Regions from separate parts of the Parabacteroides timonensis genome, predicted to be linked through region 4. Evidence: riboswitches for the same ligand, from Rfam matches in the RefSeq annotation. Region 4 holds a riboswitch; each other region holds the start of a gene.
The links. Region 4 has a riboswitch for cobalamin ahead of BQ7394_RS24465 (TonB-dependent receptor). Riboswitches for the same ligand answer to the same signal wherever they lie in the genome.
Positions count from the first base shown of each region.

Region 1: it holds a riboswitch for cobalamin, as region 4 does, so the genes downstream of both, BQ7394_RS12120 (sirohydrochlorin cobaltochelatase) here and BQ7394_RS24465 (TonB-dependent receptor) in region 4, are expected to answer to the same signal.
Region 2: it holds a riboswitch for cobalamin, as region 4 does, so the genes downstream of both, BQ7394_RS01410 (threonine/serine exporter family protein) here and BQ7394_RS24465 (TonB-dependent receptor) in region 4, are expected to answer to the same signal.
Region 3: it holds a riboswitch for cobalamin, as region 4 does, so the genes downstream of both, nrdD (anaerobic ribonucleoside-triphosphate reductase) here and BQ7394_RS24465 (TonB-dependent receptor) in region 4, are expected to answer to the same signal.

Region 1 covers NZ_LT669941.1:1,112,362-1,118,565, reverse strand. Annotated here, with positions in the region: gene cobM (precorrin-4 C(11)-methyltransferase) at 1-31, opposite strand, end outside; gene cbiE (precorrin-6y C5,15-methyltransferase (decarboxylating) subunit CbiE) at 39-1,247, opposite strand; gene cobJ (precorrin-3B C(17)-methyltransferase) at 1,244-2,656, opposite strand; gene BQ7394_RS12120 (sirohydrochlorin cobaltochelatase) at 2,903-3,817, opposite strand; cobalamin riboswitch at 3,938-4,132, opposite strand; gene aspT (aspartate-alanine antiporter) at 4,276-5,976, shown strand; gene BQ7394_RS12110 (bifunctional aspartate transaminase/aspartate 4-decarboxylase) at 6,013-6,204, shown strand, end outside.
Region 2 covers NZ_LT669940.1:139,123-145,326, forward strand. Annotated here, with positions in the region: gene atpB (F0F1 ATP synthase subunit A) at 1-744, opposite strand, end outside; gene BQ7394_RS01395 (hypothetical protein) at 725-1,156, opposite strand; gene BQ7394_RS01400 (F0F1 ATP synthase subunit delta/epsilon) at 1,168-1,407, opposite strand; gene atpD (F0F1 ATP synthase subunit beta) at 1,414-2,931, opposite strand; gene BQ7394_RS01410 (threonine/serine exporter family protein) at 3,217-4,554, opposite strand; cobalamin riboswitch at 4,600-4,863, opposite strand; gene BQ7394_RS01415 (RNA polymerase sigma factor) at 5,080-5,652, shown strand; gene BQ7394_RS01420 (FecR family protein) at 5,731-6,204, shown strand, end outside.
Region 3 covers NZ_LT669941.1:1,368,447-1,374,650, forward strand. Annotated here, with positions in the region: gene BQ7394_RS13230 (ABC transporter permease) at 1-394, opposite strand, end outside; gene BQ7394_RS13235 (ABC transporter ATP-binding protein) at 387-1,127, opposite strand; gene BQ7394_RS13240 (COG1470 family protein) at 1,131-2,285, opposite strand; gene BQ7394_RS13245 (phosphoglycerate kinase) at 2,608-3,879, shown strand; cobalamin riboswitch at 4,045-4,254, shown strand; gene nrdD (anaerobic ribonucleoside-triphosphate reductase) at 4,377-6,204, shown strand, end outside.
Region 4 covers NZ_LT669941.1:4,279,495-4,285,698, reverse strand. Annotated here, with positions in the region: gene BQ7394_RS24480 (SusC/RagA family TonB-linked outer membrane protein) at 1-112, shown strand, start outside; gene BQ7394_RS24475 (RagB/SusD family nutrient uptake outer membrane protein) at 125-1,876, shown strand; gene BQ7394_RS24470 (glycoside hydrolase family 97 protein) at 1,904-3,844, shown strand; cobalamin riboswitch at 4,447-4,645, shown strand; gene BQ7394_RS24465 (TonB-dependent receptor) at 4,699-6,204, shown strand, end outside.

The sequences.
Region 1 (6,204 bases), 3.2 Mb from region 4:
CTACCACAATAGCTAAAGATCGTTTATTCATTGTTCTCCTATTTTGCTTCTTTAAATGCCTTTAGTATGACTATCGGGTTATAATCGCCGACGGTTATATGTAAAGGATCATCCAGTTTCAATCCGGCTTCAAGAACCGAGTCGATAAATAATTTTTCGCTTTCTTCGGATACGGAGTTGAAAACCAGTAACCCGTCGGGTGCCAGATAGCGGGCTACCTTATTTACTATCTCTTTCAGCTTTCCTCCGTGACCACCGATAAAGACTGCATCGGGTGCCGGCAGGTCGGATACCTCTTCTTCCATAAAGTCGCCGATATGTACATCGATGCCGGGAGCACCCAGGCGGGAACTGTTATTTTCCATCAGTTGCCAACATTCCTTACGGATCTCAAATGCATGGATATGCAGGTGCGGATATTGTCGTTTGGCTTCGATGGAAATAGAACCGGTACAGAAACCTATGTCCCAGAAATGATCACACATAGGCAACATCAGGGCACTCATGTCGAGAATACGGATCGGTGCTTTTGTGATCATCCGTTCGCGTCCGTCAAGTAGTTCGAACATCTTGTCGGGGATTCCCAATGGACGGTAAGTAATGTCGTTATACATCCGTTCCAAGATCACGCAGTTAGGACTGTCGATCGGATGCTCTTCAACTTCTGACAGGGCGAGTGAGCGTGAGACACGTTGTTTCTCCGGATTGCCTAAATGTTCGCCTATATACATTTTATACTGTGTGAAATTGTATTTCAACAGACGCATGGCAATGGCGGCCGGTGTATGCACATGGTCGGTCAGGATACCGATCTTACTTCTGTTCTCTATCAACGCACGATCCAGTTCATGCCAGGGACGGCCTGTAAGAGGAACCATAAGCATATCTTCGTAAGACATTTTCAATTCATGCGAAAGCATTTGCAAAGAGTTGAACGATGGTATGATCGTTACTTCGGCTTCCGGCATGCGCTTTAATATGGTTGAAGCAAATCCCGAGAATAAAGGATCACCCGATGCAAATACAACGATCTTCTGGTGATATTCATATTCTGCGAAAACTTCGGACAGAGGTGCTTTTATATCGATCCATACAGCTTCGGGAGGCAGGAACGGCCGGAGCAGTTCATGATGTCGTTTTCCTCCTGAAAAGTGGGTGTTGCTATTGATGATATCCTGTATATCTATATTGTAGCTGATATACTCTTGATTATCGGGCATACCGATAACGATAAATTGTGTTCTCATACGTCTCTTCCCGGTTTTAAATTAATAGCGTCGTTATAACAAAGTATAGAATTTACTAGTGTGGCTGCCAGGTTACTGCCGCCTTTTCGTCCCTCAACGATCAGTTTAGGGATGGAGACGAACGGTTTTACCATATGTTTGGACTCCTGTACATGCACAAAGCCGACAGGTGCGGCAATAATGCCGGCCGGGGTCGCTTTCCCTTTCCGTATCAGGTCGCACAATTCCATAAGGGCTGTCGGTGCATTACCGAATACATATAAAGCGTCCGGATGTTCGCTGACGGCCACACGGATACCAGCCTGTGTACGGGTGATCCCTTTTTCAGAAGCCAGGGCCATTGCCTTTTCGTCAGACAGATAGCATTTCACTTCTATGCCCATGCGTTGTAAGGCTCCTTTACGGATACCGGAGGCAGCCATGGTGACATCGGTGATGATGGTGTGTACCTTTCCGCTATTAAGTAATTCGTAGAGGGTTGCCACAGCGTTGTCGTCTATCCGCAATACGTTTTCCATGTCGAAATCGGCAGTGGTATGGATTGCGTGCAGTAAGGCCCATTTCTTGTCTAATGGAATATCTTTGTTCTTTAATTCTTTCTCGATTGTCCGGAAACTGCGTATCATGATATCTTGTCCGATACCTGTTTCTTTTTTACCCATCTTGATCTCTCCATAATAGCCGCGTGGGGTTATCATGTGATTATCGAATTGATATGTCTGGGAGTTACCGATGATGATCACAGTAAACATATCCACTTGTTCGGGATCGAATTCGGCCAGCGTGGTGATGGTGACAGTCTGTTCCTCACGTCCTGCCTGGCGGACAAAACCGACAGGTGTCTGCGGGTCACGTTCCTGCAGGAAGAGTTCGATAAGGCGGTAGAGCTGCCAGTAGCGGCCTTCGCTTTTGGGATTGTAGATAGCCGTGATAAAGTCGGCAGAGGCAGCGGCTTTGATCCGTTTCTCTATCATTTCCCAAGGTGTCATCAGGTCGGAGAGGGAGATCACACAGAAATCGTGTCCTACCGGAGCACCCAACAGAGAGGCTGCTTTCTGGAAAGCACTGATTCCCGGAAGTACTTCGATCGAAATATCGCTTCCTTTTTCGCGTTTCATCTCGTAGATAAGGGGAGCCATGCCATAAATACCGGAGTCGCCGGAACTGATAACTGTTACCACATGGCCTTCGGTAGCATAATTATAGGCTTCTTCTGCCCGGACTTTTTCGCGTTTCATCCCCGAGTCGATACAGATTGCATCGGGACGGATCGCTGATTCAACAAACTGAAAGTAATATTTATACCCGACGATGACATCCGACTGACGGATGGCAGACAGAACTGCCGGAGTAATATCAGATTCGCTACCAGGACCGATCCCGGCTACGATTATTTTCCCTGTATTCATCTTTTAGCTTTGAGTTATTGATTCTGATTTTATCAGTACCAACAAAGATAATGTATTTTATTGGTATAATAGGATTATATATAGCCTTCAATTCTGTTTTTTCATCCGGTACAAAAGAAAATTCCTTCCGAAAGAAAATCAAGTTTCATTCGGAAGAAATTGGAATTGCATTCAGATGTATTATTTGAATGAATTTACTTATTGTATATTTCTATGTAAATGGGGAGATATTAGTCTCTTATAGTACTAATCTTTTTCTGCAGCGTACTTTTTCTTCTTATCCATAATATTTATCATCTTGTGTTTGGCGGCAAACTTGGCATGATCGATAAATATATTCTGGATTTCCGGATTTTGTCCTAACCCCTGCATAAATACGGAAACCTGGTAACCTTTCCCTTCCAGTTCCTCTTTCATGTCGACTGCGATATCGTTGTTCGCATGGTCGCCGGCAACGAACATGAAAGGCATCAATAGTACTTTCTTTGTTTTGCCTGCTTCAAGTTTGGCAACCATATCGTCGAAAGAAGGGTAACCTTCAACTGTTGTCACATAATAATCGTTGTAACCTTTCGAATGCAACATATAATCCATCATCGCATACTGAGCTGTCGCAGGTGTGTATGTGCCATGTCCTACAAGGACGGTTGCACCTTCTTTCGCCCCGTTCTTTGTGATGGCTATTATTACATCCTCAAAATCGTGAGGCGTATAAAGCAACGGGTTGCCGATGCGTATGTCTTTGAAATTCTTTTCCAGCGGCGCAATGTCTTTGCGAAGCGATTCCATTTCTACCCCTTCGATAATGTTGGTTGACTGGATAAGGATATGGGTATATCCGTCGGCTTTCAGTTTTTCCAGCGCTTCCATAGGATTCAGTTTTTCGATACCGCGTGCTTTCAGGCGGCGTGCGACAATACGGGAGGTGTAAGCTTCGCGTACTTCCATGTCTTTAAAGGCTTCCTTTGCTTTCTGATTGATCGCGTCGATAGTAAGCGCACGGGTGTTGTCATACGTGGTACCGAAATGTACCATTAATAAGGCGGCTTTGTCACCCGGTTGCATGGAGGCCAGCATGTCGGATGCCTCGAAGTTTTCGCCATCGTGTGCCCAGCACATAGGTGCGAGCATACAAGCAATAAGTAATAGTAAATGTTTCATATAATGTAAATTAAAAGATAACCTACGAATACGACAAACCCTAATACCAGTAGCCGGTAAACATTTTTTATGAAAAGAGATTGTCCGTATGTTCTTATCATCCTCCTGACCCCGGGAAGATACAATATAAAAAACTTGGCAGGTTTCCTGACTTGCCCGGAAAGCGACCTTCCCGTCCTTGTATCGGACAGTGGTGTAAGAATGCTTTCCTTCGGAATGGGCTTAACAGTAGCGGGCACTGTTCCGGATTTTCACCGGATTCCCTTTTATACGATAACCGGAAGTTACCGTATCACCAAAGCGGTGACAAAGATAGAAAATTATTTAAAATAAGAGGGATTTTATACTATCTTAATTGATTCTGTCGGAACAACTGCCTTATGGCTTCTGTTTCATTACCACAAGTAAAAACCGGACATAACAATGTCTATTTAGTATTAACGCCAAACAGTTTATATATGGAGTGGTTTGTAGATTTACTTAAACACTATCCGGAACTGGCCATCTTTTTGACGCTGGCTTTTGGGTTCTGGATCGGTAAGTTCAAGATAGGGAAATTTTCGTTGGGAACCGTTACCAGTGTCCTATTGGTCGGAGTAATAATCGGACAGTTACATATCGATATCGGAGCACCTATCAAGTCGGTATTTTTTCTTTTATTTCTTTTTGCCGTGGGCTACAGTGTAGGCCCGCAGTTCTTTCGTGGACTGAAGAAAGAAGGACTTCCGCAGGTCCTTTTTGCTGTACTGATGTGTCTGTTCTGTCTGTTTGTCCCTTTCCTGTTGGCAAAGTTGATGGGATACAATGCAGGTGAAGCTGCCGGGTTACTGGCTGGTTCACAGACGATCTCTGCCGTATTGGGTGTGGCGGAAGATACGATCAACCAGGGTGGAATGAGCGCCGCCGACAAAGCTTCGATGATAAACGTGATGCCTGTGGCTTATGCCGTTTCTTATATTTTCGGTACGGCCGGCTCTGCCTGGATCATGAGTGATATCGCTCCCCGTTTCCTTGGAGGGTTAGCTTCCGTAAAGAAAGCCTGTAAAGAATTAGAGTCGAAGATGGGAACTGACGATGAGAGCGAACAACCCGGTTTCATGCCTGCCGCCCGTCCGATTACTTTCCGTGCATATAAGATAAATAACGATTGGTTCGGAGCCGGTAAGACGGTGCAGGAGCTGGAAGATTATCTGGAAGGGCAGGGACGGCGTTTGTTCGTCGAACGTGTCCGTATCAACGGTATTGTCTATGAGGTGAAGCCTGACCTGATGCTTATGAAAGGAAACGAGGTCGTATTGAGCGGCCGTCGCGAGTTTGTGATCGGGGAAGAAGACTGGATCGGAGACGAGGTGAACGATATCGAATTACTGGATTTCCCGGCAGAGACATTGCCGGTCCTGATATCACGCAAAAAATTCGTTGGGATGACCGTAGCCCGGCTCCGTAAGGAAAAGGTGATGCATGGTGTCAGTATCAAAAGTATCAAACGTGCAGGTATCAGTATACCGGTATTGGCTGCGACTAAGATCGATCCGGGTGATATGCTCGAGTTAGTCGGCACCAAGATGGAGGTGAATGAAGCGGCTGCCACATTGGGGTATGCAGATCGTCCGACGAACCAGACGGATATGGTCTTTGTCGGATTGGGTATCTTTATCGGTGGTGTGATCGGTTCGCTGGCATTGCATTTCGGAGATATTCCGGTCAGCCTGAGTACAAGCGGTGGAGCACTGATTGCCGGACTGGTGTTCGGTTGGCTTCGTTCCAAACATCCTACTTTCGGTCGTATCCCGGAACCATCGCTCTGGGTATTGAATAATGTCGGACTGAATATGTTTATCGCTGTTGTCGGCATTACGGCCGGACCAAGTTTTGTGACCGGCTTTAAAGAAGTAGGTGTAAGCCTGTTCGTGATCGGTGCACTGGCAACGACCATCCCGCTGATCGCAGGTGTCCTGATGGGACGTTATCTCTTTAAGTTCCACCCGGCCATCACACTGGGCTGTACTTCCGGTGCACGAACGACAACCGCCGCCCTCGGTGCCGTGGAAGATGCGGTGGAGAGCCAGACACCGGCTCTAGGTTATACTGTTACATACGCTGTCGGCAACACTTTGCTGATTATCTGGGGTGTTGTGATTGTCTTATTGATGAATTGACAAATTCAAATTTATAAATCATATAATAATGTATATATGGAAGAAAGAGTAATTACCCGTGAATACGAAAAGAAGATGTCGGAGATCAGCCCTTTCGAATTGAAGGATATCCTGATCGATCTAGCCGACGAGAGTGCCCGTAAAAGTACTCATATCATGTTGAATGCCGGACGAGGTAACCCGAACTGGATCGCAACGACACCTCGTGAAGCCTTCTTTCTGCTTGGC
Region 2 (6,204 bases), on a different contig from region 4:
CGGCCAGAATATCTCTTTCCAGTATTCTTTGGTGGCAAACAGGTTTACCGCCAGGAATGTACATCCTGCCAATACTGCCGTGATGGCAATATTACCTGTAACATTGGCTCCTCCCGGAAAGATCGGGATAATACCGATCAGGTTATTGATCAGGATAAAGAAAAATACCGTCAACAGATAGGATGAGAAAGGTTTGTACTCCTTGCCGATACCTTCCTTCACCACTCCTTCATGGATATACATGACGACCATCTCCATCAATCCGGTAAATCCACCGGGTGCTTCGTAGGGATGCTTCTTGTACCAGCGGGCTGTCCTGAGGACGATGAAAAGCAATATCCCGCAACTGAGCAACAGGGCTACGGCATTTTTGGTGAGCGACAGGTCGAGAGGTTTTACCTCTTCACCCCGGCTGTTCTTTTCCACCACTTTCCCGGCATGTTCGCCTTCTCCCGCAAGATAGTAGTTATGATGTACGTTACCATGATGCAGGTGCGAGGAGAGGAACATGTCCCATCCGCGCTCGTCGCTCTTTACCAGGACAGGTAGCGGTATGGAGATCTCCTTGCCATTCCATTCGGTAATATGCCAGGTGTAGGCATCCCTGATATGGGAGAATACGATATCCTGCACATCTACCTTTCCCGGCTCGTCGCCTGTGGCTGCTGCGTTTATCGGAGCGCTGATACAGGCCAATAGCAAAAAGGTAAACCAAAACAGGTATTTATTTTTTATTCTGTTCATCTTTTTCTCTTTTCTCACTTTTCATTCTTTTCTTCTCAAACAGATACATTGTATATGTTTCCAGTACGAGATAAATGAAATAAAACAACATCATCGTAAATCCGAAAGCTTTCAGGTTTTTGCCGACCATTGCGGCGTATAACCAAAGAAAGACGAGCGCAAGTATGATTTTGCATAGCCGGACTACCATATATGTAACAATGGTGACATCGCCGTGTTTTCGTTTTACATGGTCCAGGAAGAAAGTCATCAACATGGCCATCAACCAGTAGAAAACCGGGATAGACGGGTACCAGTCAAAATAGACAGAAGGCCAGATGGTATATAACAACCCTCCTAAAGTGACACCAATAACTACATTGATAAAAGTGATTAAGCCCATTAGCTTCATTCTTAATCTACCGCTGCTCATGATCGTATTTTTTATTCGATGCATACGGACAGGATATCGTTTTTTATCTCGACGAATCCACTCTGTATTTTTATTTCTTGTTGTTCTGTCTTTTCTTTTGTCTGATACCGGATAACACCTTCTTCCAACGCGGCTATCATAGAGGCATGGTGAGGCAATACGTCGAACGATCCGGCGATACCCGGAAAAGAAACGTAGTCTGTTTCACCTTTGAACAGAATGCCTGCAGGAGATATGATTTCCAGTTCCATACGTTATTAATTTGCTTGTTCTGCCAGTTTCTTTCCTTTCTCGATCACATCTTCAATTGTTCCTACGTTGAGGAAGGCCTGTTCAGGGATATCGTCCGTTTCACCATCCATGATCATATTGAAACCACGGATCGTGTCTTCGATAGAGACCATAACACCCGGTATACCGGTGAACTGTTCCGCCACGGCGAAAGGCTGCGACAGGAAACGTTGTACGCGACGGGCACGGTTAACAGTCTGACGGTCTTCGTCCGAAAGTTCTTCCATACCCAGGATAGAAATGATATCCTGCAGTTCCTTGTTACGTTGAAGGATCTGTTTTACGCGCTGGGCTGTTTCGTAATGTTCCTTTCCAACGACCAGAGGATCGAGGATACGGGAAGTCGATTCCAACGGGTCGACAGCCGGATAGATACCCAACTCGGTGATTTTACGGCTCAATACGGTGGTGGCATCCAGGTGTGTAAAAGTAGTTGCCGGTGCCGGGTCTGTCAAGTCGTCGGCAGGAACATAAACCGCCTGTACGGAGGTGATCGAACCTTTCTTTGTCGAGGTGATACGTTCCTGCATGGCTCCCATTTCGGTAGCCAGTGTCGGTTGATACCCTACCGCTGACGGCATACGTCCCAACAACGCAGAAACTTCGGAACCAGCCTGGGTAAAACGGAATATATTATCGATAAAGAACAGGATGTCGCGTGTTTCCCCTTCGGGTGCCAGGTCGCGGAACGACTCGGCGATGGTTAATCCTGACAATGCCACTGACGAACGCGCTCCGGGCGGTTCGTTCATCTGTCCGAATACCAATGTAGCCTGCGATTTAGCCAGTTCCTCGTGATCTATCTTCGACAGATCCCAGTGCCCGGCTTCCATGCTTTCCCTGAACTCTTTGCCGTAGCGGATCACACCCGACTGGATCATTTCACGCAACAGGTCGTTACCTTCGCGGGTACGTTCGCCCACGCCGGCAAAAACAGAAAAACCGTTGTTCTTTTTAGCAATGTTATTGATAAGTTCCATGATAAGAACCGTCTTACCTACACCGGCTCCTCCGAAAAGACCGATCTTACCCCCTTTGGAATAAGGTTCCAAAAGATCGATCACTTTAATACCTGTGTAAAGAACGTCTTTACTGGTCGTTAAATCTTCAAACTTCGGTGGTTCACGGTGGATGGGGAGAGCTCCTTTACGATCCAGTTCTTCCATCCCGTCGATCGAATCACCGGTAACATTCATCAAACGCCCTTTTACCTGATCGCCAACTGGCATGGTAATAGGCGAACCGCATGAAACGGCTTCCATTCCTCGCTGCAATCCGTCTGTCGTGTCCATAGCGACTGTACGGACTGTGTTTTCCCCAATATGTTGTTGTACTTCGACAATCAACGCTTTTCCATTGGGGCGGGCTATCTCCATGGCGTCATGGATGCGGGGTAGTACTACTTTTACTTCTTTTTCGTTATCGAAGTGAATATCCACAACCGGCCCGATAACCTGCGAAACATAACCTTTTGTTTCTCCCATACAATTCTAATTAACCTTTTCAATCTGTTTTCAAGGTTGCAATATTACGAAAACAACCCGCCGGAAACCAGAACATATTACTTTTTGGGCTTTTTTGCATTTAGTTAAACTTTAAACTATTTTTGGGTATGTACCTAAATAGACCAATAACTTTTGGATATGGAACAATTTGGATCAACATTCCCGTCGAATGTTGATCCATAACTGATCTTTTTTGGTTTCAATCTAATGTGGGACGGATTTGTTTCTTGTGTTTCTCTTTGTTAAAAAATATACTTATTTATCTTACCATTCAAGAAATTTTCCACGTTGCCGGCGTTTCTCCAACTCTTCCTGCAGATACCGTTTACGATCTTTGGCGATGTATTGGCGGGCAAAGATATTCGGAACGGCAACTCCCAGGGAAATACAAAGAATAATAAGTGCCGAATTGATACCGTTGGCAAAAGCATTAGTCACTTCGCCAATGACCCCATGCATATTGATGAATGCGAGTAAGGAGCGATACATCAGTACTCCCGGAACCATCGGAATGACTGAAGGGATAGTCAGTACGTGGTTAGGCACATGAAACCAGTGGACTGCTTTTACGGCAAGCAGACTGACAACGAAACTACCCATAAACGAACCGATCACGGGACCATAGCCCAGTTCAAAATTGACGAAGTTACGGGTACATACGGCGATAATACCCCCTAGGGCTACTACCCAGAGCAGGCGGCGCTGTATATTGAAGATCATAGAAAATCCCATGGCGGAAATCGCTGCGGCAATAGCATAAACGAAGTACGTGTCGTGAGGAACCATGCTTAATTCGCTGAACTTATGGTCGATCGATATGTCGTTCATTACAAGCAGGCGCATAGCAAAAGCGATACCAAAAGTCATTGCCACTACCATCATGGCAGTATTGGCAGCACGGGTCATTCCGACGAGCAGATGATTATCAAGCATATCATCCACGAAATTGATCAGCGGTACTCCCGGCACAATAAACAGGGCGCAAGCCAGCAACGGCTGATAAGGTGTTTCTGACAATCCCGTAAAAGAAGATGCATAAGCAACGCAGGTGGAAGCGAAAGCGGCAAGTGCGATACTCATATAGACATTTAAGCCGGCCTCGATACAGCGGGCGCGTACCCGGAAACCAATAAACGCACTGATGGAAGCAAACAGGAAAGCGATCCAGTCGCAACCGAATAATTTACAGAAGCCCCCGCAGGCAAATCCTGCTCCGATAGCTACGATGTAGGGAAGATAGTTTCTGGGTTTGCAAGCAATCTTTTCCAGTTCTTCCTCATATTGGTCCAGAGAATAATCGTCTTCGATGGCGTGCCACGAAAGATCGCTGATCTGCGAGATCATGGTCATATTGATACCATGTTTTTCACATTTCTGGAATTTGGAGAATGAGTTTCTTTCGTCACTAACATTTACCATGATCATTGTCCACCGGATATCGAGATGTAATTTCTCTTCCGGTATACCCATAAATGCTGCTACCCGTTTCATGTTCCGTTCAATACGGTTTGTGTCGGCAGCACTTTCCATCAATAATTTGCCAGTACGAAGCAAAAGGTCGAGTTTGCGTCGTAATAACAATACATCCTTGTCTGTCATCATTTTTTCTATATTCTAAAATGTTACACCTATCCTAACCCACGAGGATATGAGCCTGAACGAACGGCAGGTCTTCTGACTGACTCCTATCCTAAAGCCTTCCCGACGAGATAGTTGATAGTTGACAGTTGACAGTTTAATTATTCTTTAATCTGTCAACTGTCCTCTGTCAACTGCTTTGCCAGTGGCGTAAGTAGTATTAGGCTGTTAACGGAGCTTCACAGCAGCGGGACTGTCCGGGATTTACACCCGATTCCCTTTTAATCCGCATTCCCGAATGGGGGTACGGAACCAATTCGGGCGCGAAGGTACTGATTTTTTTTATATCTTCACCCTGAGTTTTGTCTCATTCTGTGTGATAGTTTTCGGTTGAGGGAGGCAAAGCGTATATGCTGCGTAATCGGTGTATCCTGAACCGGAATGAAATAAAGAATAAAAAATAAATGTAATTTGTTGTAATTTCGTATTTTTGAGTGATTTAGGATTATAAATAGGATAGGATCACCCATCAAATCAACCTGAAAAACAATGAATTATATTGAAAAACAAATGATCGATGGTTTGAGAAATGGCTCAGTTGATGACTTTAATTCTTTGTATTCAATCTATGCCGACTCTCTTTACTCATTTTCATTTAAAATGCTAAAGTCAAAAAGTGAAGCGCAGGATATCGTGCAAGATACCTTTTTGAAGATTTGGATAAAACGGGAACAGTTGTCTTCCGAGTTATCTTTTAAAGCCTATCTGTATACCATCGCCAAGAATAAGATTTTGACGATATTCCAACAGAGGATCAAAGAAATATTACTGGAAGATTTACAAATTCCGATAGATGAAGATCAGGCCGATGGTACCGATATCGAACAACACATGATTTGCCAGGATATCAAATATAGAATTTACAGTTCTATGTCCAGGCTTCCGGCCTTACAGGCAAAGATATTAATTATGAGAACAGAAGAGGATCTGTCCACACAAGAAATATCCTCCCGCCTTGATATCCCCCATCAAACAGTTAAGAACAACCTGACAAAAGCAATGAAAAGTGTTCGTGAAGAACTGAAACGGTTGAGAAGTATCCTGGTTATTTTTCATTTTTAATCGGAATATGTTTTGCAACATTGTTTTTTTGCGGTACAAAATTCCCTTTCCAAGATATATACTATATAAAACGATAATATGAAAGATCATAAAGACAACATAACGAATGACATCAGAGATTGGATGAATAATGATGTAGATGCAAAAAAGTTGGATCGCTTAAAATCGCAACTAGGTACAGCCTCTACTGAATCGTTGGATGAAATATTATCTCCGATCTGGGATTCGTATGATAATGACTCGATTAATGAACGGAGATATCATGTGCAGCAGGAATCCCGTCAGAAAGAGAAGGTCAGAAGACTCAATTATAAATATCGGCGTTTACAAATAGCGGCTATACTGATACCGGTTATCATGGTAATGGGTTTTGCTGCACTTTATTGGGGAATGGAAAAACAATCAAATTATTTTGAACTCCAGGCCCTGAAAGGAGAAAAGTCATTCCTTAACCTGCCTGACCGGAGTAAGGTGTGGATCAACAGCGAATCCAGTTTACGGTATGCATCTGATTTTAATATGGAGGAGCGGCATTTGTATCTGAAGGGAGAA
Region 3 (6,204 bases), 2.9 Mb from region 4:
TCGCTATCACGATCAAAGCTCCCACAAACTTCGCATTGATCAGATAATCCCGATGAATCGGTTGTGACAGGATACGGCTAAGCGTACCCCTGTTTTGCTCCGAATTGATCGCATCAAATCCGAGGGCGATTCCTAACAATGGCCCTAAAAAGCTGATAAATACGACAAAGGAGGGCAACGTCCCATCTGATACGGTAAACAGCTTCAGAAACAAGAATGCATTATCCGGATCATTCGGTTTAATAGAAGCACCGATATTAGTAAGGGCAGTGTACAACGCCCCCATACAAGTCAACGCAATTATGACGATCAGAATGATAAACCGCCAGCTTCTCACATGGTCGGCGACTTCCTTATTTACAATTACCCAAAAAGGATGATATATTCTATTCATGATCTTTACCTCCTTCGAAATAACGATTATAAATATGTTCGAGCGCATGTTCTTCTTTTTGCAACTCGGCCAGCCTAATATCAGCCAGTAGTTTACCACCGCTAAATAACCCGACCCGGTTACAAACCTGCTGAACCTGATCCAGATGATGGGAAGAGAATAAGACCGTCAAACCGTCCTCATGGCTCAACTGATGAATTAAATCCATAAATTCGCGTACACCGGACGGATCTATCCCCGATGTCGGTTCATCCAGAATAATTACTTCCGGCTCTTTTATCAATACATCGGCCAGTCCCAGACGCTGACGCATACCCCGGGAATATTTCCCGGCTTTCTTCTTTCCTTCATTAGTCAAGCCTACCCTGTCTAGTAGCTGTTCCGCTTTCTGTATCGCTTCGCTTTTAGGAATACCATTCAACTGAGCCGTGTAAACCAGGTTCTCTATTCCGGTCATATCATCATAAAAACCTACGTCTTCGGGTAAATAGCCAACTTTCCTTTTCACCTCTATCGGGTGGGTAGTCGAATCTATACCACAGACCTTTACTGACCCGGAAGTAGGTTCGGTCAGTCCGAGCATCATTAGGATAGTTGTTGATTTACCCGCACCATTAGGGCCAAGCAAACCAAATATATCACCTTTCTCAACAGTGAGATTCAAATCGTTCACTGCTGTAAAACCTCCGTACTTCTTTGTCAAGCCGGTTAGTTCGATAACATGCTGGCACATGGCTTACCTCCTTCCGTATTTGCGGAACAGATAATACACACCACCTAATACTACCACTATAATAAATACGCCGACCCATCCCCAGACCATCGGGGTCTTTACGGAGATACGGAAATCTGCAGTAGCATTAACTTCCGGCGTCTTTGCTTCCATTTTTGTAACATAATCGCCCGGAAGCGCCTTTTTGGAAGCCTTTACGATAGCCACCACATTTGTACTCTGCCCTGCCCCCAGTTTTACGACCTTGGCAGGATCGAAAGAGACTTCCCAGTCTACCGGTTTACTTGCTGAAAATGTTACATCTTTCAACTCACCGGAACCGTTATTCTTTACTACCAGATCTATCCGCTTGGTATCGCCAGCCGTTATATCCGAACTAAGCAATCCCCTCGGTGTCGTCAATTCCATTTCATAGGAACCGGTGATGACTACTTCCAGTTCCAGATCAGCAGAAGTAGAACCAGTCGATGCATGAACGGGGATTTTATAAGTTCCTGCTGCTACATTTGCCGGCGGATTGACATCGATCGTTATATTTTGAGTCGCGTTCGGTTCTACCTGTGCAGATGTCGCCTGCTTATAATTAGGCTTAAACACCACATTCCAACCTCTTTCCACTTCAGCCGTCAGGGCATAAAGTTGTTGTTCCGCAGTACGATTCTTGATCGTTGCATTAAAGGTAAAAGTAGATTTGGAATTACCTTCCATATTTGGCTGGGTAGTTGTGAAGTCTGTCTGATAAGTTCCCTGCTTGGAAACGGTAATAGTAAGCGGAAGTTTTGCCATGCCATCAGCCGAAACCGTAAAATTATAAGTTCCCTTATTCACTTTCACCGGCACTTCCACCTTCAGGGAAAAATTCTTCTTCTCATCCGGAAGGACCGAAAGCTGGCTGATCGAATATCCCCCGGACTTTACTTCATAACTCCATCCCCGAGGCATTCCCTCGACAGAGATAGTTGCATTTTTCACTTCGTCACTTTTGTTAATGACGTCAATACTGTAATCGATCGACTCCCCCGGCGGAACCGCTATCTTTGTGTAGGGAGTGTACAACATCACGCTCTTTTCAGAATCATCAGCGTGGACTTTACTACAAGGGATTATCCCCAATAACAGTACAAATAATAGGTTTAAACAGTTAATTTGCATTTTCATAATGATTTTTATAGAGTATACAAAAATGATTACTTATTAGCCGGAGGCAAATATATAGACAGAGAGTATTAGATACTTTTAAAAGAATTAAAAAAAAACTATCGTACAAGCATTTCCTTTCCTAATCCGTTAAAGCTCTGTTATGGATGCGATAACAAACGAACCTTTCCTATACATTATATATAGACAACCCTAAAAGAAGCCATTTGTATGCTAAACAGACCGAATTATTCTGCAAATGTAACATTGAAATAAAATATTTTTGTGTAAGTTTGCGAGCGCTAAGAAAGACATTTTATACAGAAATTTAAATACAAGAGTTATGCAATCAATTGACAATTTCAATTTTGCCGGCAAAAAGGCATTTGTAAGAGTTGACTTCAACGTTCCATTGGACGAAAACTTCAACATCACAGACGACACCCGTATTCGTGCCGCTCTTCCTACTCTTAAGAAGATCCTGGCAGACGGTGGCAGTGTAATCATAGGTTCTCACCTGGGTCGTCCGAAAGGCGTTACTGATAAATTTTCACTGAAACATATTTTGGGTCGTGTATCTGAATTACTGGGCGTAGAAGTTCAGTTTGCTAACGACTGTATTGGTGAAGAAGCTGGTGCTAAAGCTGCTGCTCTGCAACCGGGCGAAGCTTTATTGCTGGAAAACCTTCGTTTCTATGCAGAAGAAGAAGGTAAACCCAGAGGTTTGGCTGAAGATGCAACAGACGACGAAAAGAAAGCTGCTAAAAAAGCAGTAAAAGAAAGCCAGAAAGAATTCACTAAGAGATTGGCTTCTTATGCAGACTGCTATGTAAACGATGCATTCGGTACTGCTCACCGTGCTCACGCTTCTACGGCGCTGATCGCTGATTACTTCGATGCTGACCACAAAATGTTCGGTTACCTGATGGAAAAAGAAGTAAAAGCTGTAGAAAAAGTAATGAACGACATCGCTCGTCCGTTTACCGCTATCATGGGTGGTTCTAAAGTTTCTTCTAAAATCGAAATCATCGAAAACCTGCTGAACAAAGTAGATAACCTGATCGTAACAGGTGGTATGACTTATACTTTCACTAAGGCTATGGGCGGCAAGATCGGTAACTCTATCTGCGAAGATGACAAACTGGATCTGGCTCTCGACCTGATGAAGAAAGCAAAAGAAAAAGGTGTAAACCTGGTATTGGCTGTCGACGCTAAGATCGCTGATGCTTTCAGCAACGACGCAAATACTAAATTTGCTAACGTTAACGAAATTCCTGACGGATGGGAAGGTCTTGACATCGGTCCTAAGACTATCGAAATCTACGCTGACGTTATCAAGAAATCTAAGACTATCCTTTGGAACGGTCCTACAGGCGTATTCGAATTCGAAAACTTCACTGACGGTTCTCGTGCAGTAGGTAACGCTATCGTTGAAGCTACTAAGAACGGTGCATTCTCTCTTGTTGGTGGTGGCGACTCTGTTGCTTGCGTTAACAAGTTCGGTATTGCAAGCGAAGTATCTTATGTATCTACAGGTGGTGGTGCTTTGCTGGAAGCTATCGAAGGCAAAGTTCTGCCGGGTATCGCAGCTGTTAAAGGCGAACCGTACAAATAATTTCAGATATTGTTTATAATATCCTAATTAAATATAAAACCCCGGTGAAGTGATTTCACCGGGGTTTCTTGTTTTATAATCACTGCCTCATAATATCCCATCTGGGATGTATTACGGATGAATAACGTAACCATATATGCCTCCTTGCAATATTGAATTAATTCATATCTTTGTTATCGACAATGGTTTCCGAATCACATTTCAGTGAGAAAGATTAAAAGGGAATCCTGTGAAAATCAGGAACTATCCCCGTAGCTGTAAGTTTTGCTCCTGCAAAGGAGAAATGTAGTAACTGTCATATACCACTGGTCTCAAGGCCGGGAAGGTGTTACTACTGAAACAAGTCAGAAGACCTGCCATTTCAATCAGACAGAATCCAGCGCTTTCGGGTGAAAAGCAGTGGTATGAATCCTTATAAGATCCATTTATCACTTTATCTCCGGGAATCATTGCGGAACTGCATGAACAGAAGTATTGTTTAATCTTAAATAAAAAGTATGATCAGCACGGAGATTTTTATTGTCAAGAGAGATGGTAAAAAAGAAGTATTCTCACTTGACAAAATCAAGAATGCGATAGCTAAAGCATTTTTGTCGGTAGGAAGTTTTGCTACCCAGGAAGTAATAACCAATATCCTCAGCCGCATCAGTGTCAGCGAAGGGACAAGTGTGGAAGATATTCAGAACCAGGTGGAAGTTGCCTTGATGGCAGAGCATTATTATGCGGTAGCTAAGTCATATATGCTATACCGGCAGAAACATCTGGAAGATCGGGAAGTAAGGGATAAACTACGCTTTCTATTGGATTATTGCGATGCATCCAATCCGGCTACCGGAAGTAAATATGATGCTAATGCCAATGTGGAGAATAAAAATATCGCGACCCTGATAGGTGAATTACCGAAATCAAACTTTATCCGCCTGAACCGCCGGCTGCTAACAGACCGGCTAAAAGATATGTACGGCAAAGAAGTATCGGACCGTTATCTGGAACTGTTGAATCACCATTTCATTTATAAGAATGATGAAACAAACCTTGCCAACTATTGTGCCAGTATAACAATGTATCCCTGGCTGATAAGCGGTACAGCTTCTGTCGGAGGTAACTCTACCGCCCCAACCAACCTGAAATCTTTCTGTGGCGGTTTCATCAATATGGTATTCATCGTTTCAAGTATGTTGAGCGGTGCGTGTGCGACTCCCGAGTTTCTGATGTATATGAATTATTTTGTCGGATTGGAATATGGAAAGGATTATTACCGACATGCCGACGATGTGGTAGACTTGTCCAGTAAGCAACGAACGATAGACAAAATGATTACAGACTGTTTCGAACAAATAGTCTATTCCATCAACCAGCCTACCGGAGCCAGAAACTTCCAGGCTGTCTTTTGGAACATCGCCTATTATGACAAGTATTATTTCAACAGCCTTTTCGAGAATTTTGTATTCCCTGACGGCAGCAAACCCGATTGGGATTCGTTAAACTGGCTGCAAAAGCGGTTCATGAAATGGTTCAACAAAGAACGTACCCGTAATATTCTGACTTTTCCTGTTGAAACAATGGCACTCCTGTCAAAAGACGGAGATGTACTCGATAAGGAATACGGTGATTTTACAGCCGAGATGTATGCCGAAGGACATTCTTTCTTTACCTACATGAGCGATAATGCCGATTCGTTAAGTAGTTGCTGCCGTTTGCGCAACGAAATACAGGACAACGGTTTCAGTTATACACTGGGAGCCGGAGGTGTATCTACCGGTTCTAAAAGTGTATTGACAATCAACCTGAACCGTTGTATCCAGCATGCCGTGAAGTCCGGTATACTTTATCCGTTCTTCCTGGAAGAAGTGATCGACCTGGTGCATAAAGTCCAGTTGGCCTACAATGAGAACCTGAAACAATTACAGGCCAAAGGTATGTTGCCTCTGTTCGATGCCGGTTATATCAATATGAATCGCCAGTATCTTACAATCGGGGTGAACGGATTGGTTGAAGCCGCCCAGTTTATGGGAATCGAAATCAACGACAATCCCAAATATGAAGCATTTGTACAGGAAATACTCGGCATGGTAGAGAAGTACAACAAAAAGTACCGTAGTAAGGAAGTATTGTTCAACTGCGAAATGATCCCTGCTGAAAATGTAGGAGTAAAACATGCCAAATGGGATAAAGAAGCAGGTTATCAGACATTCCGCGATTGCTATAACAGCTATTTCTATATCGTGGAAGATACGACACTCAACGTTGTCGACAAATTCCGCATCCACGGCCGACGTTATATCGAACATCTGACCGGTGGCTCGGCACTCCACATGAACCTGG
Region 4 (6,204 bases):
CACAGGCATTAAGAATATCGACCCGGAAACAGAAGATAACGATCAAGGTTGGGCAGCCTGGAACACTCCACAGTCTAAGGTATTTAATTTCGGCGTGAACGTAACATTTTAATAACTAAGTATTATGAAAACATATATAAAATATATCATAGCAGGATTATTCTGTACCTCTTTATTCCCTTCCTGTACAGACATTCTGGATAAAAAACCATTGACAGAGATTTCAGAGAACGACTTATGGAGCGACCCGGCCCTGGTGGAAGGTTTCGTTAATTCGCGTTACAACCAGGTTGGACACGGATGGACCGAATCGATGCAGAGTTCAGCCGTAGACGAAACAGAACTAACCTGGTTGCGTGGTTGCGAAGTAATCAACTTCGCACGTGTAAGCCCAACCGACCTCGGACGTATGAACGGCGCCTGGTGGGGCTGGGATAACCGGGCATGGGCTACCAAATGGGCTAATATCTCCAATTGTAATATCTTTTTTGAACGTATAGAAGAAGTACCCTTCACTGATGAGGAAGTACGCGACCGCCTGAAAGGTGAAGTACGTTTCATCCGCGCATTGGAATACAATGACCTGGTAACCCGCTGGGGGGCTATGCCACTTATCACCAAAAGTTTCACACTGAATGATGTAGATGAGATCCTGACTCTCAAACGTGCTACTTATAAAGAGTGTGTCGACTTTATGATCGACGAACTGACTCAGGCGGCAGAAGAACTACCGGCTTCTTATAGCGGGGACAATTACGGACGTGCAACCAGTGTTGCCGCCCTGGCTCTCAAATCACGTATTCTATTATATGCTGCCAGCCCGCTAATGAACGAAAATGTAAAACTGGAGCAAGTCGGATATACCTCACCTGATCCCGACCGTTGGAAAAAAGCAGCAGACGCAGCCCAGGCTGCTATCGATGCAGCTTTAGCCGGAGGTTATGCATTATTCAATAATTATTCCGACCTGTCTGAAAACTATCAGAATATATTCCTCGATGCGACATCTTCCAATAAAGAGGTCTTGTTTGCCCGTATGGGAACTACCAGTAGTTTAGGAGAAAACCTGTCCAGTCTCGAACAATATAATTTCCCGAATGGTTTCGGCGGTTGGGGTGGCAACTGTCCGCTTCAGGAACTGGTCGACGATTACGAATTCCAGGACGGAACAGACTTCGACTGGAACAATCCTCAACATGCCGCTGCACCTTACGAAAACCGCGATCCACGCTTTTACGCCTCTATTTTGTACGATGGCGCACCATTTAAAGAACGTACATTGGAAACTTACTGGGATGTAGATGCCAGTGGTAACGAAGCCGGTACAGGAGGCAAAGACTCCAAGTTCGGAGTAGAGAACTGGAACACTTCTATGACGGGTTATAACCTGAAAAAGTTCATCGACGAAACCTATGTCGGCAACTCCTGGAATTTCACCAACAAAAAGAACTGGATTTGGTTACGCCTGGGTGAACAATATCTGAACCTGGCAGAAGCTTTATATCATATAGGCAATGAGGCCGGAGCACGTGAAGCGGTAAATACGATCCGCGAACGAGTAAATATGCCGGACATCACCTCTTCATGTACACAATTACTGGAGGATATCAAGCATGAACGCCGTATCGAACTGGCCTTCGAAGAACATCGCTATTTCGATGTACGCCGTTGGAAAGAAGGTCCTAAATACCTGGGGCGTACGGTACATGCCGTTACCATCAAGAAATATCCCGACGGACATAAGACCTATGCAGTCAGTCCGTTAAGAAGCGACGTAGGCGGCGACCGCCTGTTCGATGAAAAGATGTATTGGTTACCGATCATGAAGTCGGAAATCGATAAAAACCCGAATCTCGTACAAAATCCGGGATACTAATTTTTTATTCACATACAATAGAACTACATGAAGAAATTATTAATCAGTTTATCAGTTCTGCTTGCCGTCTCTCCTCTATTTGCACAGGAGAGAACGGTCAGCGGACCGGATAATAATCTAAAAGTAACAGTCTCTTTAAAAAGAGGAGGCGAACCGGTCTACCAGGTCACATATAAAGATAAAACAGTGATCGAAGAATCTCCTTTAGGAGTACTTACCGATATCGGCGATTTCAGCAAAAGGATGAAGTTGGTCGAACACAAAACGGGTAATGTGGATGAACAGTACACATTAAATCGTTGTAAAACAGCGGATGTCCATTATGTTGCCAACAAATTGGTTTGTACCTTCGAAAATGCGGATCAGAAAAAGATGGATGTAATCTTCCAGGTAAGTAATAACGATATTGCCTTCCGATATGCATTTCCTCAATATGGACATACCGCCTGTCTGGTAATAGAAAAAGAGGCAACCGGATTTGACTTTCCACAACAGACAACGACATTCATGTGCCCTCAGGCCGCTCCTATGACCGGCTGGGAACGTACCAAGCCAAGTTACGAAGAGGAATATACACCCGATGAACCTGTCGGAATGATATCCAAACACAAAGTAGGTCATACTTTCCCATGCCTGTTCCATATCGATAACAATTGGGTATTGGTGTCGGAAACAGGCGTAAGCAGCCGATATTGTGCATCCCATCTGAGCGATGGCAGTAAAGAGGGGCTATATACGATCGCTTTCCCTCATCCGGGAGAGAACAACGGTAACGGCAGCGCAGCACCCGGCCTGGCTTTACCGGGCGAAACACCCTGGCGTACCATCACTGTCGGTGACAATTTACAGCCGATCGTCGAAACAACAATTCCTTTCGATGTGGTAAAACCGTTGTACGATGCATCTCAGGACTATAAGTTCGGCCGTTCCACCTGGAGTTGGATCGTGTGGCAAGACGGTAGTATCAACTATGACGATCAGATAAAGTACATCGACCTGGCATCCGCTATGGGATACGAATATGTACTGATCGACAACTGGTGGGACACAAAGATCGGCCATGAACGGATGGCGGAACTGATCAAATATGCCAAATCTAAAAATGTGGGCATATTCCTCTGGTACAACTCCAATGGTTACTGGAGCGATGCTCCTCAGGGGCCTAAACAGCGTATGTGTACCTCTCCCGCCCGGAAAAAAGAAATGAAATGGCTACAGGAACAGGGAGTGAAAGGTTTGAAAGTGGACTTTTTCGGTGGTGATAAGCAAGAAACCATGCAATTGTATGAAGATATCCTGACGGATGCCAACGAACATGGATTGATGATCATCTTCCACGGCTGTACACTTCCGCGTGGCTGGGAACGCATGTACCCGAACTATGTAGGCAGCGAAGCTGTATTGGCTTCCGAAAACCTGATATTCGACCAATACTGGGCCGACAGGGAATCATACAACGCCTGCCTGCATCCGTTCATCCGTAATGCAGTAGGGAGCATGGACTTCGGAGGTACGTTACTGAACAAACGTTACAACCGTACAAACGATGGAGGCACGATCCGTAAAACGACCGACATTTTCCAGCTTGCAACGGCGGTACTTTTTCAAAGCCCGGTACAGAACTTTGCACTTACGCCCAACAACCTGACCGATGTTCCGTCCTTCGAGATCGACTTTATGAAGCAGATACCGACAACCTGGGACGAGACACGTTTTATCGATGGTTATCCCGGCAAATATTGTGTTTTAGCCCGTCGCCATGCAGACAAATGGTATATCACAGGCATAAATGCAGGTAAAGAAACTTTGAAACTGAAAGTTTCTCTCCCCATGCTTGCCGGACAAAAGGTAACGAAATACGATGACAACAAAGATCGTTCACCAAGAATGTCGGATGCTACCGTCAAACAGAATGGCGAATATCAACTGGAAATTTTACCGGATGGCGGAATAGTATTGGTTAATTAACCTGTTTTACGTTCCTTTACAGTGCCTACACTGTAAAGGAACACTTTTTTATACGCTTACAAAGAGTTTCATCACTTCAGCCTTCACCTTTCACCCCCCATCATACTATGAATATCAATAATCAGCGTGTGAAGGCTAACGTTTCACCACCTTCTATCCGACTTCGGCTTGCCCTGCATGCCATACCGGGAAAATACTATGTGTTAAAAGACAGGCCACTAAATGTTAAGTCCCTACAACCATGAGTAAAGTCCCGACCCATAAAAATCACCCTGTACAGGGTAGAAACTTAAGGCCATGACTTAACATGTAGCCATTCATACCCTAACAATCAAAAGGTATATGGATTTCTATTAGTCATTGACAGGGATATACCAGATAAAAAAATTCCATTTCCACGTTTCACACGAGCCTTCACCCGATAATAATTAATATTCATGACGTGATGAGAGGTGTGACACGTGAAGGGTATATGCCTGTAAAGACAAGTATCCGGCGAATTATCCATCATTTTATCAACATAACAACCGGCGACTCCCCAAAATCTAACGTTTGTACACTTTTTTATCGCCTAAGTAAGCATAAGCTATTAAATAAAAAACTACTTTTGCGCCCGATTTGGTGATGCCGGTTCATTCTGTACCGGCATAAAAGGGAATTCGGTGACAATCCGAAGCAGTGCCCGCTACTGTAATACCCGTATCCGAAGAAAAGTTTCTTATACCACTGTTTCGTTTACAAGAAATGGGAAGGTGCTTTTCAGGGTTAAGCCAGGAAACCTGCCAGATCAGACAAATAATCAAGCTCTCCCGGGCCAGGAAAGTGAATTATTAATTCTTATACAAACAATTTCGATGAAAAAGAAATGTTTACTCACAGCTGCTATCAGTTGGATAGTAGTATCTATGTTCGCTCAAACCGCCCTGAAAGGGAAAGTCGTAAACGCTGAAACCAACGAACCTGTCGTAGGAGCCAATATCCGCATAGACCATAGCCTGGCAGGATGCACAACCAATGGTAAAGGAGAATTCAATATCAGCAACCTGCCGGAAGGTGAACATACGCTGAGTGTAACACATGTTAGTTTCCTTCCCCAGAAATATACCGCAGACAGCCAGGATGAAAATATCCTGATCAAGATGAGCGAAAGCTATATCAACCTGGGACAAGTCGTTATAACCGGTACGGGAACCCACCGCCGCATGACCAACTCTCCTGTCCCCATACAGGTGATCACAGCCAAAGACCTGGGAAATGCCAACGTAACCAACCTGGAAGATGCCCTGGTCAAACTGACTCCGAATGTAACAACCATGACAAACGGAATGGGAACGACACTGAGCCTGAACGGCATGAACGAAGACTATATGCTACTGCTGGAAAACGGTAAACGCCTGACCGGTGACGACCGTTATACACGTATCAATATCGCCAATATAAAGCGTATCGAAATCCTGAGCGGGGCAGCTTCCGCCCTTTACGGCAGCGATGCAATCGGCGGCGTTATCAATATTATTACAGATGATACCAAGAATGCGGTGAATGTATCCAACTACACCCATTATACCAGTAAAGGACGGTTCAGCGAAAATATAAATGCAGACGTAAATGCCGGTAAATTTTCATCTTATACTTCATACCAGCGCAGGGAAGCGGATAACTGGCAAGTGAATGATCTCGACGAAAACGGCTATAAAACAGGCCGCCCGATGTCTACCGGATTCCTCTCCGACAATATCAGCCAACGTTTTGCTTACAATGCAACCGACCGCTTATCTTTCTACGTACGTGGTAATTACTATGACTATAACACCCGCCGACCGGAAACAGCCACTTACTTTAAGAAAGGAAAGAAGAAAGATGAAAACGGCAACCCGATCTATGAAGAGACACAGGCTTATACCTATAACATGGCGCATGAAACCTACACCTATGGTGCCGGTGCCAAATATATGATCAACAAATCCGCTTACATCGATGCTGACTTCTTTGCCGACAATTACACCTCAAAATATGACTATTTCCTCAAAACCGGAGATTTCGAACGCGGCGATAAAGAAACCCGTAAAGAAACGACTTATTACGATGCAACCGTAAAAGGTATTTTCAAACCTAATACGTGGAATAAAGTATCCACAGGTATCGAGTATATCAATGAAAACTTCAGAAGCCAATCGGATAACATCAGCTTCAAGAGCATGTATACGATTGCACTTTTTGCACAGGATGAAATTACGATACTAAGAAACCTACAGGCCGTATTAGGCGTGCGCTATCTCTACAATGAGAATTTTAAAAACTATGCCACTCCAAATGTTGCCCTTATGTACAAACTCAAAGGATTTAATTTCCGGGCATCG